Regions from separate parts of the Rhodococcus sp. CX genome, predicted to be linked through region 1. Evidence: riboswitches for the same ligand, from Rfam matches in the RefSeq annotation. Region 1 holds a riboswitch; each other region holds the start of a gene.
The links. Region 1 has a riboswitch for S-adenosylmethionine ahead of I0Q12_RS24940 (hypothetical protein). Riboswitches for the same ligand answer to the same signal wherever they lie in the genome.
Positions count from the first base shown of each region.

Region 1 (2,260 bases):
CCTCGACCGAATCGGGGAACCTGCTCAGCAATGCCACGGGCCCGAAGACGTCCAGCAGTTCGAAGCCGTCGAACAGGACGATGGAGACGCTGCGCGTTGCCGATCCGGTCACCTTCCGAGTCTTGCACGACGTCGGCGTGCCCCGGACGACATCACCACCGATCGTCCGCCGTTCCGGCAGGATGGGACGAGAGCCGAACCACGGGAAGGAGCGCACCGATGTGTGGACGCTATGCGAGCACGAGCACCCGCGACGACCTGATCGCGGCGTACGAAACCGCAGCCACGGTCGGTGACGAACTGCCCCCGTCGTACAACATCGCCCCCACCCAGCGGGTGAACGTCGTGCTCGAACGCGCCCCGCGCGACGAACCCGACGCCGAGCCGGTGCGGCAGCTCAACAGCACGATCAGGTGGGGGCTGGTTCCGTTCTGGGCGAAGGACCCGAAGATCGGTTCCCGCATGATCAACGCGCGCTCCGAGACCGTCACGAGCAAACCCGCGTTCAAAGCGGCCGCGGCACGTCGGCGCTGCATTCTGCCGGCCGACGGCTACTTCGAGTGGCTGAAGGACGAGAACGGCAAGAAGATCCCGTTCTTCCTCCACGCCGACAAACCGCTCGCGATGGCCGGCCTGTACGAATTGTGGCCGAATCCGGAACTACCCGAGGACGATCCGAACAGGTGGCTGTGGACGTGCACTGTGCTCACCCGACCGGCGACCGACGCGGCCGGGCACATCCACGACCGCTCCCCCGTGTTGCTGCCGGAGTCGTTCATCGACCCGTGGCTCGACCCGACCCTCACCGATCGCGACGACGTCGAAGCCCTGCTCAACTCGATCCCGGAGCCGCATCTGCACCCGTACGAGGTGAGCACCGCGGTGAACAATCCGCGCAACAACTCCCCGGAGCTACTGCTTCCGGTGAACCCGTGACGGCGACCCGATCCCGTCGGCGGGCGGAAACACCTTTCCTACACCGAGTTCCGCCGGTCCCGCTCACACGAGTGCATTCAGCACCTGCCCGATAGGGCCCGTCTCCGGTTTCGGCGAGGTGCAGTCGGACCAGTGCTCCGAATCGCTCAGCGTGAACACGGTGCGGTCCTCCGGTTCCCGGCCGGGCAGAACGAGCACGCGCCATCGCGGGATCCATTCGCCGATGTCACCGCCGAGGTCGAGAGCCTGGGCGATCGCGTCGACGTCGTGGTGCTGGAACTCGACTCTGTTTCCGTCCCAGGACAATTGCACGGTTTTTCCGTCGACGATCTCGACGAGCACGTGCACCGCGAGATCGCGGTCCGCGAGGGCGTGCCGAGCACGGATGTGATGGACGTGATGGCCGTCGTGGTACGAGCGGCACGTGACGGCGGTGCGGACGATCGAACGAGCGACAAGGATCATCGTGTTCCTCCGGGTAAGCCCCGGGACGGGGCGCTCCTGTCCGAGCCGGTCGGTCTCGGACCGCTTCGTCACCCGAACCACCCGCGAGCGTGGGGTTGGTGTGCCGTCCAGTCGGGGCTTGGCGACGGCAACTCGTGAAGCACCGTCACTGTACCGCATCCCCTCGGTGTGGTTTTGTGGCGACCCCAACCGCCACTAATGCACACCGGCGGCGGAGCCGCCGGGATCGGGGACGTGGAAGTGCTCGTCGCGCAGGCGGAATGCCTCCTTGGTCCCGTGTTCGGCCCTCGTCTTGACGAAGTTGAACTCACCAGGCCCGAACTGCAGGTTCGTGCCGAAGGCGTGGAACAGATAGCTCGCGACCTCCTCGCCCTGGTAGGCCTGACTCTGCTCGACGAGCCGGAACGCCTCCTTCGCGATGACGACGCCGTCGGCGGGCATCTTCGCGGCCTTCTCCGCCCAGTACCGGGCGCGAGCGGTGACCGCACCGGGCTCGCATGTCTCGGTGAACACGCCGAGGTGTTCGACGGACGCGGCGTCGACGATGTCGCCGGTCAGCAGCAGCCGGCGCGCGAGCACCGGTCCGAGCCGGTGGAAGAACATGTGCAGGCTGCCCAGTGCCGGGCCGAGGAACCGGGTCGCGGGCATCCCGATGCGGGTGTCCCGCGCGATCACGGAGATGTCGGTCATCAGTGCCATCTCGAACCCACCACCGAGCGCGTAACCGCTGATCTCCCCCACCGTGACCTTCGGATAGCCCAGGAACTCGTGGTAGAAGCCGAATGTCTTGCGGTCGACGGTGAGACGGCGCCGCTGGCTGGGCCGGCTCTTCTGCGAACGGTCCCACTCACCCTTCGTG
Region 1 covers NZ_JADZGH010000224.1:38,272-40,531, forward strand. Annotated here, with positions in the region: gene I0Q12_RS24930 (DJ-1/PfpI family protein) at 1-112, opposite strand, end outside; gene I0Q12_RS24935 (SOS response-associated peptidase) at 220-936, shown strand; gene I0Q12_RS24940 (hypothetical protein) at 1,000-1,401, opposite strand; SAM riboswitch class IV at 1,429-1,541, opposite strand; gene I0Q12_RS24945 (enoyl-CoA hydratase/isomerase family protein) at 1,597-2,260, opposite strand, start outside.

Region 2 (2,260 bases), on a different contig from region 1:
GCGACGACGTTCGATGCGGTCTGCGATGCCATGGGCAATACCCTACCGATCTTGTGGGAAATTGTCGATCGGGGTGATCAGACGCACTCCGACGCGCCCGCGCCCTCCGCCGCGAGACCCGGGCGGGTCTCCGGGGACGGGCCCCACAGGCCGTCGGTCTTCGCGTAGGTCCAGGACGGGCCGTGCTCGACGAGGCGACGCACGGCACCGACCAGACGCTCCACATCGGCGGACGAGCTGCCCAGGCCGAGGGAGGCACGCACCGCACCTCCGGCGCGGCCGACGCGGGCGAGCAGCGGATGCGCGCAGAAACGACCGTCGCGGACGCCGATGCCGTGCTCCGCTGACAGGTACGCCGCGACCTCGGCGGGTTCGTAGCCCGCGACCGTGAAGGTCACGATGCCGACGGACTCGCTCGAGTCCTCCCAGAGGCGCAGCAGTTCGACGCCATCGATTTCGCGCAGACCCTCGACCAGCAGACGGCTCAGTTCCTCTTCGTGGCGGGCGACGGCGTCGGCGTCGAAACCGGCGAGCGCTTCGCAGGCCGCCGCGATCGCGGCCGCGCCGAGCACGTTCGGCGAACCGGCCTCGTGGCGCGCCGGGGCGCAGGCCCAGTCGGTGTGGTCCAGGCGCACCTCGCGCACCGCGCCGCCACCGGCGAGGTAGGGCTCGGCCACATCGAGCCAGTCGCGACGGCCGACCAGGACGCCGGCACCGAACGGCGCGTACGTCTTGTGACCGGAGAACGCGAGGTAGTCGACGTCGGTCGCGGCGAGGTCGACGCGCCGGTGCGGGACCAACTGTGCGCCGTCGACGAGGATGCGGGCACCGCACTCGTGCGCGAGGTTCGCGAGTTCCTCGATGGGCAGCAGCTCACCGGTGACGTTCGAGGCTCCGGTGATCGCGAGCAGCGCGGCCGGCGCGCGGCGCAGTTCCGCGGCGAGTCGCTCGACCGTCCCGGCGACCGTGTCGGCGGCCTCGACGATGCGGGAGTTCTTCCACGGCAACAGGTTCGCGTGGTGCTCGATGTCGAGGAGCACGACGTCACCGGGCACGGCGGTCGCGAGCAGGTTCAGGGAATCGGTGGTGTTGCGGGTGAACACGACGACCTGGTCGTCGGCGGCGCCGACGAATCCGGAGACCACGGTCCGGCACTTCTCGTAGGCATCCGTGGTCACACGCGAGGCATAGCCGGCGCCGCGGTGAACGCTGGCGTAGAAGGGCAGCAGTTCGGCGATGCGGTCGGTGACGGCGGCCAGGGCCGGAGCGCTCGCGGCGTAGTCGAAGTTGGCGTAGGTGCAGGTACCGCCCTGGACGAGCGGAACCTGCAGGTCACAGCCGGAAACGCGAGCGATGGGGGCGATGCAGGTGGCGGTCGTTGCAGCAGTCATCAGTAATCCCTTGTCTGTCCAGGGACCCGTCGGTGATCGCCACGACGATGATGGATCGCCGGCGGAGTCCGCGCTTGCTGCGTCCGGTGTTGGAACCACAGCCTGGTCGTCACCCGGAGCACCCCACCGCGGAGGAGGGTTGCCGACCAGCGAGCCGGGGCTTGATGCTGGTACTCGTGACCTGCCGAAGAGGATGACAGCACGCCGCCGCTGTTGTCAAACCGAAACATTTCGCGTGCGGTCGACAGGCGAGAAGTCGATGGTCCGGAGCACAATCGGTCGAAGCGACCGCCCCGCCGGCAGGGAGTTCACCTGCCGTCCACCCGGTCGTGAGACAACCGGCCACACGCATCGACACCTAGAGAAGGACGCAGATTGTCTGTCCAGCCCAAGACGGATCCGGGTCGGCCGGCTCGAATACCGGACGAGTACCTGCGCTCCTCGTTCGCGCCTCCCGCGCGGACCCTCGTCGACATCCTGCGCAGCACCGCCGACGCCCATCCCGACGCCCCCGCGATCGACGACGGCAAGGTCATGCTCAGCTACGCGGAGCTGGCGGAGGAGATCGTCGCCGGCGCCTACCGACTGACCGACGCGGGCGTCGGCGCCGGCGACCGGGTCGGGGTGCGCATGCCGTCGGGCACGAAGGACCTGTACGTCACGATCCTGTCGGTGCTGGCCGCGGGCGCGGCGTACGTTCCGGTCGACGCGGACGATCCCGACGAACGAGCCGAGCTGGTGTTCGGGGAGGCGGGGGTCACCGCGATCGTCACCGAGAACGGGATCGGCCCCGGCACCGCACCTGCGGCCGCGAATCCGCAGATCCGCGGACCGCGGCTCGACGACGACGCCTGGATCATCTTCACCTC
Region 2 covers NZ_JADZGH010000070.1:15,151-17,410, forward strand. Annotated here, with positions in the region: gene I0Q12_RS35085 (putative leader peptide) at 1-32, opposite strand, end outside; gene I0Q12_RS07640 (aminotransferase class V-fold PLP-dependent enzyme) at 78-1,391, opposite strand; SAM riboswitch class IV at 1,457-1,573, opposite strand; partial or broken gene I0Q12_RS32315 (AMP-binding protein) at 1,767-2,260, shown strand, end outside.
Region 2: another riboswitch for S-adenosylmethionine. It lies ahead of I0Q12_RS07640 (aminotransferase class V-fold PLP-dependent enzyme); the one in region 1 lies ahead of I0Q12_RS24940 (hypothetical protein).

Region 3 (2,260 bases), on a different contig from region 1:
TGTAGTTGTACATCCCCATGACGACGCCGCCGTCCTCGGGGATCTTGCACACCTCGTGCTGGATCGGCTCGCTGCCGTCCTCGGGCGTGAAGGTGATCGTGACGGTGCCGGCGCCGGGGACCTTGAAGTCGGTGGCGCGGTACTGGTCGCCGAACGCGTGACGGCCGACGATCACCGGCTTGGTCCAGCCCGGAACCAGGCGGGGCACGTTGGAGATGATGATCGGGGCGCGGAAGATGGTGCCGCCGAGGATGTTTCGGATCGTGCCGTTGGGCGAGCGCCACATCTTCTTGAGGCCGAATTCCTCGACGCGCGCCTCGTCCGGGGTGATCGTGGCGCACTTGACGCCGACGCCGTGCTTCTTGATGGCGTTCGCCGCGTCGATCGTGACCTGATCGTCGGTCGCGTCGCGGTGCTCGATTCCGAGGTCGTAGTACTCGAGATCGACATCCAGGTAAGGGTGGATCAGCTTGTCTTTGATGAACTGCCAGATGATGCGGGTCATCTCGTCGCCGTCGAGTTCGACGACCTTGCCTTCAACCTTGATCTTGGACATGTGCGCTTCGTGTCCTCCTAGGACGTTTCCTCGGCCCGAATCGACCGCACTTTGTGAGTACGGCTTCTCACTGCTCAGGGATCTGAGCATGGACGTGTTCACACGCGCGGGAACACGTGCCAAACAAGACAAGCGTACTGCTATTCGTCGGCAGCGCAAAGCGCGGGTTTCACTACCGGCCGGTAACTTTGTGCTGGTCAGCGGGGCGCACGGCCCGGCTTCCGGCCCGACGGAGCGAGCCGCTAAACTTGCCGTTCAGGTCATGAGTGCCAGCATCGAGCCCCGGCTTGCTGGTCGGCAACCCTCCGGTCAGGGTGGGGTGCTCCGGGTGAGGACCGGGCCGTTCGGCGCACAGGTCGGGCGGCAAGCCTGTACAGGGAGGTAGTGACCATGAGAGTTGTGATCATGAGCTGTCGCGCGTAGATCCGACCCGACCACCCGCCGCCCGCCCAGAAGGACATGATGACCAACACCGCCACCCCCACCGTCGTCGTCGAGGCGGCAGCGTCTTGACGGCGGGCACCGAACGGCGATACGTCGACCTTCCTCCCGAGGACGGCCGTCTCGGCCTGGTCGACATCGGCGCGCTGTCGCTGGAGAACGGTGAGACGCTCCCGAACGTCACGCTCGCGGTGCAGCGCTGGGGAGCCCTCTCCCCCGCCCGCGACAACGTCGTCCTGGTCGAGCACGCCCTCACCGGGGATTCGCACATCACCGGACCTGCCGGACCGGATCACCCCTCACCCGGGTGGTGGACCGGCATGGTCGGGCCGGGCGCCCCCATCGACACCAACCGCTGGTGCGTCGTGGCGTCCAACGTGCTCGGAGGCTGCCGCGGCAGCACCGGTCCGGGCAGCATCGCACCGGACGGCAAGCCGTGGGGGTCACGCTTCCCGCAGATCACCATCCGCGATCAGGTCGCCGCCGAGGCCGCGCTGCTCGACACGCTCGGCATCGAGACCCTCGCCGCCGTCACCGGCGGATCCATGGGTGGCATGCGCACGCTCGAGTGGATCGTGACCCATCCGGACCGGGTCCGGGCCTCGCTGATCCTCGCCGTGGGCGCCCGCGCCACCGCCGACCAGATCGGCACCCAGACCACGCAGATGGCCGTCATCACCGGCGACCCCGACTGGCAGGGCGGCGACTACTACGGCACCGGACGCCGCCCGGACGCGGGACTGGGCATCGCGCGCCGCATCGCGCACCTGACCTACCGCACCGAGGAAGAACTCGACTCCCGCTACGCGAATTCGCCTCAGGCCGACGAGGATCCGTGGCAGGGCGGACGGTACGCCGTGCAGAGCTACCTCGAACACCAGGCCGACAAGCTGGTGTCGCGGTTCGACCCCGGCACCTACGTCGTCCTCACCGAGGCCATGAACCGCCACGACGTCGGGCGTAAACGGGGCGGAGTCCAGGCTGCGCTCGCCGCTTCCCCGGTTCCGACGATCGTCGCGGGCGTCAGCTCCGATCGGCTGTACCCGCTGCGGCTGCAGCAGGAGATCGCCGACGGGCTGCCCAACTGCGACGGTCTGCGGGTCCTCGAATCGCGGGACGGGCACGACGGATTCCTCACCGAGGCCGACGCCGTCGCCAAGCTCCTGGTCGAACTGATGGACCTGGTCGAACGCGGCTAACCGGTTCCGAGAGGGTCGATCGAGACGGCAAGCGCCACGATCGCCCCTCCCACCAGGAGCATCG
Region 3 covers NZ_JADZGH010000214.1:24,448-26,707, reverse strand. Annotated here, with positions in the region: gene I0Q12_RS23635 (NADP-dependent isocitrate dehydrogenase) at 1-556, opposite strand, end outside; SAM riboswitch class IV at 815-932, shown strand; gene I0Q12_RS23630 (homoserine O-acetyltransferase) at 1,066-2,196, shown strand; gene I0Q12_RS23625 (DUF3017 domain-containing protein) at 2,193-2,260, opposite strand, start outside.
Region 3: another riboswitch for S-adenosylmethionine. It lies ahead of I0Q12_RS23630 (homoserine O-acetyltransferase); the one in region 1 lies ahead of I0Q12_RS24940 (hypothetical protein).